DNA from 2 places in the Arthrobacter sp. 01T428 genome. Region 1 is predicted to be linked to the other one. Evidence: riboswitches for the same ligand, from Rfam matches in the RefSeq annotation. Region 1 holds a riboswitch; the other holds the start of a gene.

Region 1 (6,002 bases):
TGCGTGCACGGCCGTGCCCGCGAGGTCGCCGAGTTGTTCTACTTCGAAATCGCTGATTCCCGGGATCCGTACCGCGGCGCCGGATACGTCGCTGCCCTTCTCCAGGGCAGCGGCCCTCTTGAGTGCTTCATCGTGGGTGGCAACAAAGATTTCAGCAAAGCCCATGGAAAGTACTCTCATTCAGTCGTGCCAACGGAGCTGCGGCGCAGCGGCCGAGATGCGCCACGCCGTCGGATCAAGCGTAGCGGACCGCGACCCGCAGGCGGTTGCGCCACGGGTCCTCGAAGCGGAGCTCCTGGCCTGTGTGGTGCGAGGCGATGCCCGCTACCTTGAGGCGATCGGCGAGCGCGCCGACGTCGTTTCCTGACGGCACTTCGATGACCACCTCGCCGAGGCCGAGGGTGTCCTTGCGCGGGCCTGCACCGCGGCTGTTCCACACGTTCATGGCCATGTGGTGGTGGTAGCCGCCCGCGGAGACAAACAGGGCCTGCCCGTGCCAGCCGGCGGTCTGCTCGAAGCCGAGGGTGTCGACGTAGAAATCATGGGCGGTCTTCACGTCGCCCACCTGGAGGTGGACGTGCCCGACGCCGGCGCCCGCCCCATGCTGGCCCGTCACGGCCGCTTCACTCAGGTACTGCTGGAGGTAGCGCTGCGGCGGGAGCGGCAAGCTGTCCATCACGACCGAGCTGCCGTTCCACTCCCAGCCTTCACGGGGCTTGTCGTAGTAGAGTTCGATGCCGTTGCCCTCCGGGTCGGTGAAGTAGAAGGCTTCGCTGACCAAGTGGTCGGCACTGCCGACGAAGGCGTGGGGTTCGTACTGCGCGGCGGAGGCAACAGTTGCGGCGAGCGAGGGCTGATCCTCGAAAAGCAGCGCCGTGTGGAAGAGTCCGGCCTCTCCGCGGCCCGGGATCTGGAGACCAGCGGCCGGCGCGAGGTGCACCAACGGCTTGCCTAGCCGGCCGAAGTAGAGCCCGCCGTCCTGTTCGGCGACAACGTCCAGCCCCAGCGCCCGCTGGTAGTAGTCGCCCATGAGCTTCATGTCCCCCACTTTGAGCATGACAGTGCCCATGGTGAGTTCGGCAGGAAGGAGATCCTGGCTGGATGTGATGGTCATGTGAAACTCCCGGCTTTTTGTGGCGCCGCCCTTCGGCAACCTCTATGTATCTAAATTACTTGAAGCTTCAATTTATTCCTAATGCCCGGCGCTTCCTGAAATGTGTCCCCTCAGAACGGTGCATCCGGGCTGCAGCACGATCTCTAGGGACGCTCGGGGATCCTTTGCGTAGAGCACGACGTCTGCGCTGGCGCCTTCGCTGATGCCGTCGGCACCCAACCACTCACGGGCGGACCAGCAGGCAGCATCGAGGGCGGCGGCCGCCGGAAGACCCGCCCGCTGGAGTTCCAGGATCTCCTCGCCGATCCGGCCGTGTTTGATGACGCTTCCGGCGTCGGTTCCGGCGTACACCCGCACTCCGGCGTCGAACGCCTCAAGGACCCGCTCATGCCTGCCCTCCCACAACGCGATCATGTGGGCGGCGTAGCGCGGAAATTTGGTTTCAGCCTGCTTCGCGATGTCCGGAAACGTCGCAATGTTGATGAGCGTGGGGACAATCGGCACATCCTGGTCCAGCAGCCGGGGAATGTGGTGGGGCAACAATCCGGTGGCGTGCTCGATGCAGTCGATCCCGGCGTCGAGCATGTCATCGATTGTCCCTTCGGCGAAGCAATGGGCGGTCACCCGCGCCCCCTCGTCGTGTGCGGCCGCGACGGCGTCCTTGACGACGGCGGCCGGAAAGGACGGGCCGAGATCCCCGGCGGAGCGGTCGATCCAGTCCCCCACGATCTTGACCCAGCCGTCTCCGGACCGCGCCTGCTTGCGGACTGCCTCCATCAGATCCTCCGGCTCCGCCTCTTCGGCCAGCCCGGGGATGTACCGCCGTTGCCTCGCGATGTGCCTGCCCGCGCGGATGATCCTCGGCATGTCCGCCCGGCGTTGCAGCCAGCGCGTGTCGCTTGCGGATCCGGCATCGCGGATCAAGAGGGTCCCGGCATTCCGGTCCGCAGTCGCCTGCAGGCGGGCAGTCTCCTCGTCGACAGCTCCGCCCTTGCCCAAGCCAACGTGGCAATGCGCGTCGACCAGGCCGGGAAGCACCCAACCGTCCAGGACGACGTCGGGCTTCGCAAGTGGCCGGACGAAGGTCAGCCGTCCGTCGACCGACCAGAGGCCGCGCCGTTCCTCCTCCGGCCCGGTGAGGACGGCGCCGCTGAATTCGATGATTTCCGCCATGATTCCACCCTAGTTCCCGGGAGCTTCGCCGGCGCGGTCACATCTGTCACAAGCGCTGGCAGCTGTGGTAGCTTCGTCTACGACCACACGGGGGCCCTTGCAAGGGCTGAGATCGGGCTGATGCAGCCTGCGACCGTTGAACCTGTCCGGGTAATGCCGGCGAAGGAAGTGAGTAATCCTTTGAGCACCAAAGAAACACAGCTGAGCCCTACCCAAAAGGGATCGGACCACGATGTGACCCACTCCCTCAAGTCGCATTCCCTCGCGTTCCTGGAGGATGCCGACACGGGAATCCGGGTTCCAGTGACGGAAATCGCCCTCGAACCGTCCCCCAACGGCGAGGCCAACGCCCCGTTCCAGGTGTACCGGACCGCCGGACCCGGGAGTGATCCCGTAGTGGGCCTCGAACCGTTCCGCAGCGAGTGGATCGAAGCCCGCGGCGACACTGAGGCCTACAGCGGCCGCGAACGGAACCTGCTCGACGACGGCAAGTCTGCCGTCCGCCGCGGCGCCGCCTCCGCGGAGTGGAAGGGGGCTCAGCCGGTGCCCCGCCGCGCCGTCGACGGCAAGACCGTGACACAGATGCATTACGCGAAACAGGGCATCGTCACGCCCGAAATGCAGTTCGTGGCACTTCGCGAAAACTGCGATGTGGAACTCGTCCGCAGCGAGGTCGCTGCCGGCCGGGCCATCATCCCCAACAACATCAACCACCCCGAATCCGAACCGATGATCATCGGCAAGGCGTTCCTGGTGAAGATCAACGCCAATATCGGCAACTCGGCCGTCACCAGCTCCATCGCCGAAGAGGTCGACAAGTTGCAGTGGGCAACGCAATGGGGCGCCGACACCGTCATGGACCTGTCCACGGGCGATGACATCCACACCACCCGCGAATGGATCATCCGTAACTCCCCCGTACCGATCGGCACCGTGCCCATCTACCAGGCCCTCGAGAAGGTCAACGGCGAAGCCAACAAGCTCACGTGGGAAATCTTCCGCGACACCGTCATTGAGCAGTGCGAGCAGGGCGTGGACTACATGACCATCCACGCCGGCGTGTTGCTGCGGTACGTGCCGCTCACCGCGAACCGCGTGACGGGCATCGTTTCCCGTGGCGGCTCCATCATGGCGGGCTGGTGCCTGGCCCACCACGAGGAAAACTTCCTCTACACCCACTTCGACGAGCTCTGCGAAATCTTCGCCAAGTACGACGTCGCGTTCTCGCTGGGTGATGGACTGCGCCCGGGCGCGACGGCGGACGCGAACGACGCCGCGCAGTTCGCCGAGCTGGACACCTTGGCCGAGCTGACGAAGCGCGCGTGGCAGTACGACGTGCAGGTCATGGTCGAAGGCCCCGGACACATCCCGTTCCACTTGGTGCGGGAGAACGTGGAGCGCCAGCAGGAGCTGTGTGACGGCGCGCCGTTCTACACGCTGGGCCCCCTTGTCACCGACGTCGCCCCGGGCTACGACCACATCACCTCCGCCATCGGCGCCACGGAGATCGCACGCTACGGAACCGCGATGCTCTGCTACGTCACTCCGAAGGAACATCTGGGCCTGCCCAACAAGGACGACGTCAAGACCGGCGTGATCACGTACAAAATCGCCGCCCACGCCGCTGACCTGGCCAAGGGACACCCCGGCGCCCACGAACGCGACGATGCGCTGTCCAAGGCCCGCTTCGAGTTCCGCTGGCGTGACCAGTTCGCGCTGTCGTTGGATCCGGTCACGGCCGAATCCTTCCACGACGAGACACTCCCGGCAGAACCGGCCAAGACGGCGCACTTCTGCTCCATGTGCGGACCAAAATTCTGCTCCATGCGCATTAGCCAGGACATCCGCGACGAATACGGCTCAGCCGATTCCCAAGCGGCCATCGCGGAAATGTATAGCGGCATGCGCGAAAAGAGCGAGGAGTTCCTGGCATCAGGGGGCAAGGTCTACTTGCCCGAGCTTGAGGTTCCCGCAGGAAAACGTGAGGCGGCGTCAGGAAACCTGAACTGATCAGGAAGCCTGGACTGATCCTGCGCGGCTGGCATCCGCGATGAAGGAGCGGATGATCCGGTCTCCTTCAACTGAGTCATGAGGCCGGTGTCCTCCAGCCGCAACGCGGTGGAGGGCGCCGGTTTCCTGCAAGTACCCGGCGATCTCTTCGTAGAGGGGTTCCCAACCACCGGTCAGCACAAGCGTGGGAACTCCCGGCACAATGTGCAGGGGCGCTTCCCACGGCGGAGCCTGGAGCCGCAGGCGTCGCGCGGTTCGCCGGGCCTCCGGGGTGCTGAGGACAGCCGCCTCGGAAGAAAACGCCCTGCGGACGAATTCGCGTTGGTAATCGTCATCGCTGAGTTCGTGCCGGATCCGGAACAACGGCTCCATGAGTGCCCGGTACGCCGCGGTGGCGGGTAATTCAGCTGTCAAGGAAAGACAAGCCGGTTCCACCAGCACGAGGGAGCGGACCAGGTCCGGCCGCTCCACCGCGGCCAACATGGCGGAAATCGCGCCTTGCGAGTGCGCGACCACATGGCCCCCACGCGCGGGGCCGGGGGCCGATGCGGCCTCCCGAGCTCCGAGGCACTCGAGGATAATCTCCACATCGGCTGCAACATCGGATTCCAAAGGCTCGGTCTGCGCATCAAAGCCGTGGCGTTTCAGGAACAGTGCATCGTACGCCAGCGCCATGCCATGCTGTTTCGGCCACGCCGCAGCGCCGAATGTGCCTGCTCCATGGACGAACACGACGCGCTGCTTTTGCATCCCCCCAGCCTATGGCACGGGGCTGACAACCCAACTCACTAGCAGTTGTTGTCGTTCTGAGGGGTCAAAACGACACCTACTGCTAGCCAGTTGGGTGGGATAGCTACTTACCGAGGAACTTGTCGAAGCCCTTGGGCAGGTTCAGCTGTGAGGGGTCGAAGTCGCCGGAAGGCTGGCCGAATGCCGCGCCGGTGCGGACGGCGTTCGCCCGCTTGTTCTCGGCGTCGCGCAGTTCCTGGGCAGCCTTGGCGGGGTTTCCGGAACGGGCCTTCTTCTTGGGCGCATTCTTGCTTGCCTTGCGGGACCCGCCACCGAGGCCGGGCATGCCAGGCATCCCGGGCATGCCGCCGCCCTGGGCCAGCTTCTTCATCATCTTCTGGGCCTGCGCAAAACGCTCCAGGAGGCCGTTGACCTCGGAGACGTGCACACCGGAACCACGGGCGATGCGGGCCCGACGGGAGCCGTTGATGATCTTCGGAGCCAGACGCTCGTGCGGGGTCATGGAGCGGACAATCGCCTCCACGCGATCGATTTCCCGCTCGTCGAACTGCTCCAGCTGCTGGCGGATGTTCTGCGCACCCGGCATCATCATGAGCATTTTCTTCATGGAGCCCATGTTGCGGATCTGCTGCATCTGGGCGAGGAAGTCGTCCAGGGTGAAGTCTTCCTGGTCGGCGAACTTCTTCGCCATCCGGGCCGCTTCATCCTTGTCCCAGTTCTTCTCGGCCTGTTCGATCAGGGTGAGAACGTCACCCATGTCGAGGATGCGGGAAGCCATGCGGTCCGGGTGGAACAGTTCGAAGTCGTCCAGGCCTTCGCCGGTGGATGCGAACATGACCGGCTTGCCGGTGACGGACGCGACCGAGAGCGCGGCACCACCGCGGGCGTCGCCGTCGAGCTTCGACAGCACGACGCCGGTGAAGTTGACGCCTTCGTCGAAGGCAACTGCCGTGTT
Region 2 (6,002 bases), on a different contig from region 1:
GCGGCGGAGACGACGATCCCCCCAACACGGTGACCCGCGTCCGCGCTCCCCGCGCGCACGTTGAGTCCACCAGCGGCTCCGACCGAGTCACGAGCGTCAAGGGCTCCACCCGCCTTGAAGCAAAGAAGCAGCGCCGCCGCGAATCCCGCGAGACCGGCCGCCGCCGCCAGGTCATCACCGAAGCCGAATTCCTGGCCCGCCGTGAGTCCGTCGACCGCCAGATGATCGTTCGCCAGCGCGACGACAGGATCCAGATCGGTGTCCTCGAAGACGGCGTGCTCGCGGAGCACTTCGTGTCCAAGACACAGCAGGATTCCCTCATCGGCAACGTCTACCTGGGCAAGGTCCAGAACGTGCTGCCGTCGATGGAAGCCGCGTTCGTAGACATCGGACGCGGCCGCAACGCCGTACTGTACGCCGGTGAAGTCAACTGGGATGCCGTCACCCTGGAAGGCAAACCGCGCCGCATCGAGAACGCCCTGAAGTCAGGCGACTCCGTGCTGGTCCAGGTCACCAAGGACCCGGTGGGCCACAAGGGCGCACGCCTGACGAGCCAGATTTCACTTCCCGGCCGCTACCTTGTGTACGTACCGGGCGGGTCAATGACGGGAATTTCCCGCAAGCTGCCCGACGTCGAGCGCAACCGCCTGAAGAAAATCCTCAAGGACCGCCTCCCGGAGAACGCGGGCGTTATTGTCCGTACCGCCGCCGAGGGTGCTTCCGAGGAAGAGCTGACACACGATATCAACCGCTTGCGGGCCCAGTGGGAAGGCATCGAAAGCCAGTCCACGTCCACCAAGATCCTGGCTCCGGAACTGCTGTACGGCGAACCGGACCTCACCATCAAGGTTGTCCGTGACGTCTTCAACGAGGACTTCTCCAAGCTCATCGTCTCCGGCGATGAAGCCTGGGACACCATCGAGGCCTACGTCACGTACGTGGCGCCGGACCTGGTGGGACGCCTCGAGAAGTGGACCTCGGATCAGGACATTTTCTCGGCATGGCGCGTGGACGAACAGATCCACAAGGCCTTGGAGCGCAAGGTCTTCCTGCCCTCCGGTGGTTCGCTCGTGATCGACCGCACGGAGGCCATGACGGTTGTCGACGTCAACACCGGGAAGTTCACCGGCAGCGGCGGCAACCTCGAGGAGACCGTCACCAAGAACAACCTTGAGGCTGCCGAGGAAGTGGTCCGCCAGCTCCGCTTGCGCGACATCGGTGGAATCATCGTCATCGACTTCATCGACATGGTCCTGGAATCCAACCGCGATCTCGTGTTGCGCCGCCTGGTCGAGTGCCTCGGCCGGGACCGTACAAAGCACCAGGTCGCCGAGGTGACCTCGCTTGGATTGGTCCAGATGACCCGCAAGCGCATGGGCACCGGCCTGCTGGAGGTCTTCGGCGAGCAGTGCGAGACGTGCGCAGGGCGCGGAATCGTCACGCACGACGAGCCCGTGGAGCACCGTCGGGCCAACGTGGTGGCAGCTGAACACCACCACCCGCGCACGGAGTCACAGCCAGCCGTCCGCCCCGAGCAGCGCAAGCGTCGCCGCGGCCGCGGCACGGGGCCGGGGACCACTGAACTGCCCGTCACCCCTTCGGTGCCGGTCCACACTGTGGAATCCACCGACCCGAACCGTCAGGCAGCCACCCGCGCAGCCCTTGCCACCATCGCGGCTGCAGCCCACGCTGCCCACCTGCACGACGACGAGCTCCACCACGCGGCGGAATTGCTCGCCGACGGGCACGCAGCGGAAGTAACCCCGGTCCAGGCACCAGCGGCCCCGGTCCAGGCTCCGGCCGCTGCTTCGAGTGGCGAGGAACGTTCGAAGCCTGTGCTGCGATTCGGCGGCGAGGAAGTTGCGTTGCCTTTCGTCCACCACGAAGAGGAGCCTGCAAGTGGCACACCTGCCATGAGCCTGGACCTATTGGCACAGGCATTCGCAGGGCTCGGAGAAGCTCCGGACACCGCCACGACGTCAACGTCAGCCAAAGAAACCCCCGCAGGGGCCCCCGCAGCCGTTGCAAGCGGTGAATCCCCGGACTCGGGTTCGCGTGGACGCCGAGGCCGACGCAACCGTAGCGCCAGCCGGGCCCAGGGTGCCGCCAACGCCACCAACGTGGAGCACCACGAGGTTGCCGCGGCTGCTTCCGGTGGGGCCGCGCACGAGGCCAAGGCAGCAGACGCCGCCCCGACGAAGCCGACGGCGGCAGCGGAACCGATCATCCTCGGCGTCGGTGTGCCGAAGTCCGAACTCTGAACGCAGTACCGTGCCTAAGCCCCGGCCGTTTCCGCTCCTGTGGAAACCGCCGGGGTTTCGGCGTTGTGGGCCAATCCGCCGACCCTGGCAGTCCGGTTGCAATGGGCGATTTCAGCGGGCGAGGCGTGATCAGGGTTAAGCTAGGGGACTGACACGGGGTGCCGCGCACCGAGCCGGCTGAGACCAGACCCGTTGAACCTGTCCGGTTAGCACCGGCGAAGGGATGTCTCGCATGACTGTTTCGGCGCAATCATCTGTCTACCCGCTCAAGGCCATCCAGCGCCCCATCCCCAGGGTCCTCAGCATCGCCGGCTCGGACCCCTCAGGTGGTGCTGGGATCCAGGCAGACCTGAAGAGCATTGCGGCCAATGGCGGCTACGGCATGGCCGTCATCACGGCGCTCACTGTACAAAACACACAGGGCGTCACTGGCGTCCATGTGCCTCCCGTGGAGTTCCTGCGCCAGCAATTGGACGCCATTAGCGACGACATCACGGTTGATGCCGTCAAGATCGGCATGCTCGGGGACGCGGCGGTCATCCACGAAGTCCGCCGCTGGCTCGGCGAGGCGCGCCCCGCCGTCGTCGTCCTGGATCCAGTGATGATCGCGACCAGTGGCGACAGGCTCCTCGCGGAGTCCGCTGAAACCGCACTGCGGGAACTGCTGCCCCTCGCAGACCTGGTGACCCCCAACCTTCCGGAATTGGCCATGCTGCTTGGCGAGCCTGTTGCCACTGATTGGGCATCGGCGTTGGAGCAAGGCAAGCGCCTGGCCGCTAGCTGCGGAAACACCGTCCTGGTGAAGGGGGGCCATCTGCAGGGAGCCGGCTGCCCCGATGCCCTGGTCAATACCGGGGGAGTCCTGAGCCAGGACGTGGTGGAATTCGCCGGCCAACGGGTGGAGACCCGCAATAGCCATGGGACGGGATGTTCCCTGTCGTCGGCGATGGCGACGGCCAAGGCGCGGCTCGGCGATTGGGAGTCTGCTTTGCGTGTCGTCAAGCCCTGGCTCCAGGAGGCGCTGACCCGGTCCGAGGTGCTGGAAGTAGGGAAGGGCAACGGGCCGATCCATCATTTCCACGCGCTCCAGCAGGCCCTTCAACCGGGGGACTTCGCCGTCCGGATGTGGGACGCCGCCCAAACGGAACTGGCAGCCATTTATGGCTTGGACTTCATCCAGCACTTGCAATCCGGTGGTCTCAGCGAAGCGCAGTTCAGCTACTACCTGTCCCAGGATGCCATCTATCTCAACGGCTATTCCAGGGTCCTGGCACGGGCAAGCGCCCTCGCTCCGAGTGAAACCGAACAGCTGTTCTGGGCCCGCGGCTCGCAGATGTGCCTTGAAGTCGAATCCGAGCTGCACCGGAATTGGCTCAGTGGACGCCAGGTGAGCGGAGAGCTGGGCCCGGTCACCAAGGCCTACGTGGACCACTTGCTGGCGGCATCGGCGTCGGGAAGCTATGCGGTGCTGGTTGCTGCCGTGTTGCCTTGCTACTGGTTGTACGCCGAGGTGGGACAGCGGCTCCACCATGGGTTTGTCGAGGCCGGAGTATCGGACGAGCACCCCTATGCGGATTGGCTGCGCACCTACGCGGAAGAGGCGTTCGCGGAGGCCACCCGCAAGGCGATCGACATCACGGATGCCGCCGCGCAGGTTGCGTCGCCCGCGGAGTGCACAGCGATGATGGAGGCGTTTGCCCAATCCTGCCGCTATGAAACGGCGTTCTTCGATGCTCCAAGGTTGCACGGCTGAGCCGGTCTTCCGGGGAGGAGGCACCGGAACGCGGCTTGCCCCCGCAGGCGTTGCAGCGTGTCGGCGTGAGGATCCGAGCTTTTCGCGGCCGGCAGGGTAAGGTGGACGGGCACGGTACCGGATGGCGGCATAGCCAGTCTGTGGCAGCCATCACGTGGCAGCCTCCGGACCTGGCCTCATTTGCAGCCGAAGGCGAAACTAGCGTAATCTAGATCTTCGGTGCTTACGCCAACACTTGGGTTATGCCCCTAGAAACCGTTCATTTGGAACTGACCTTTCATTTAGAACTATTCGAGGGATGACTCATGGATTCCGTACCGGAGTCCACGGCGTTGAGGCACAGCGTGAACCAGGCCCGTTTTTGGATCGGGGTTCCGCACGCAAATTTAGTAATAAACGTCGAGAGAAGTGAGTGCCCAAGTGGTGTACGCGATTGTCCGCGCAGGCGGCCGCCAAGAAAAGGTTTCCGTTGGAGACTACGTAACCCTGAACCGCGTCCCCGGTGGAGCCGGCAGCACCCTTGAGCTGCCCGCACTGCTCCTGGTGGACGGTGACAAGGTCACCTCCGCAGCTGCGGATCTGGCCAAGGTCAAGGTTACGGCTGAGATCCTCGAAGACCTCCGTGGTCCGAAGATCGTCATCCAGAAGTTCAAGAACAAGACCGGCTACAAGAAGCGCCAGGGTCACCGTCAAGAACTGACCAAGATCAAGATCACCGGTATCAAGTAACCACTGGTTGCTGTTCAGGTTTTCAACAGATTCCCCAGAATTTAAAGGCAGGCATTTCAAATGGCACATAAAAAAGGCGCGAGCTCCACTCGCAACGGTCGTGACTCCAACGCCCAGTACCTCGGCGTAAAGCGCTTCGGTGGCCAGGTCGTTTCCGCAGGCGAGATCATCGTCCGCCAGCGCGGCACCCACTTCCACCCGGGCGCCGGTGTCGGCCGCGGTGGCGACGACACCCTGTTCGCCCTGCAGGCAGGCGCGGTTGAGTTCGGTACTCGCCGTGGCCGTCGCGTAGTGAACATCGTTGCTGCTGCAGCTGCAGAGTAATAACACGTTCTGAACGGGTGGAGCGGGCCGTATGGCCCGCTCCATCTGTCTTTTTAACCGCACTAGAATTTACTAGGGCGGGCGGCCGCGCAACAGCGGCGCAACACGCACTTCAAGCAGTAATTTCCACATAGAGGAGAAACACGTGGCGACCTTCGTAGACCGGGTAGTACTTCACGTATCCGGCGGAACAGGCGGCCACGGCTGTGTTTCTGTTAAGCGCGAGAAGTTCAAGCCCCTCGGTGGACCCGACGGCGGCAACGGCGGCAATGGCGGCGACGTCATCCTGCGCGTCGATGCCCAAACCACCACCCTGCTTGATTACCACCACGCACCGCACCGCCACGCAACCAACGGCGGCCCGGGCATGGGCGACTGGCGGGGCGGCAAGAACGGTGAAACCCTCGTCCTTCCCGTCCCGGACGGCACGGTGGTCAAGACCAAGGACGGCGTCGTCCTTGCTGACCTCGTCGGCGAAGGCACCGAGTTCGTCGCCGCCGCAGGCGGCATGGGCGGCCTTGGTAACTCTTCGTTGTCTTCGCAGAAGCGCAGGGCGCCCGGTTTCGCCCTCCTCGGTATTGAAGGCGAGTCCAGCGACATCGTCCTGGAACTGAAGTCCATCGCAGACATCGCGCTGGTTGGCTTCCCCTCCGCGGGCAAGTCGAGCCTTGTCGCGGCGATGTCCGCGGCGCGGCCCAAGATCGCCGACTACCCGTTTACCACCCTGATCCCCAACCTTGGCGTGGTCCAGGCCGGTGACGTCCGGTTCACCATCGCCGACGTTCCCGGGCTGATCGAGGGCGCCAGCGAGGGCAAGGGCCTCGGCCACAACTTCCTGCGCCACGTAGAGCGTTGCGCCGCGCTGGTGCACGTGCTGGACTGCGGAACCTTGGAAGCGGACAGGGACCCGCTCACCGATCTTGCGATCATCGAGC

What was found. A riboswitch is a leader RNA that binds a small molecule or an ion and turns the genes downstream of it on or off. The one in region 1 is predicted to bind thiamine pyrophosphate.
Region 2: another riboswitch for thiamine pyrophosphate. It lies ahead of AC1DJB_RS21180 (bifunctional hydroxymethylpyrimidine kinase/phosphomethylpyrimidine kinase); the one in region 1 lies ahead of thiC (phosphomethylpyrimidine synthase ThiC).

Annotation. Positions count from the first base shown of each region.
Region 1 covers NZ_JBFTPW010000001.1:732,544-738,545, reverse strand. The annotation lists gene AC1DJB_RS03445 (hypothetical protein) at 1-165, opposite strand, end outside; gene AC1DJB_RS03440 (VOC family protein) at 236-1,114, opposite strand; gene AC1DJB_RS03435 (amidohydrolase family protein) at 1,193-2,287, opposite strand; TPP riboswitch at 2,365-2,472, shown strand; gene thiC (phosphomethylpyrimidine synthase ThiC) at 2,468-4,297, shown strand; gene AC1DJB_RS03425 (alpha/beta hydrolase) at 4,298-5,047, opposite strand; gene ffh (signal recognition particle protein) at 5,151-6,002, opposite strand, start outside.
Region 2 covers NZ_JBFTPW010000027.1:44,489-50,490, forward strand. The annotation lists gene AC1DJB_RS21175 (Rne/Rng family ribonuclease) at 1-2,261, shown strand, start outside; TPP riboswitch at 2,406-2,502, shown strand; gene AC1DJB_RS21180 (bifunctional hydroxymethylpyrimidine kinase/phosphomethylpyrimidine kinase) at 2,494-4,014, shown strand; gene rplU (50S ribosomal protein L21) at 4,435-4,743, shown strand; gene rpmA (50S ribosomal protein L27) at 4,804-5,067, shown strand; gene obgE (GTPase ObgE) at 5,213-6,002, shown strand, end outside.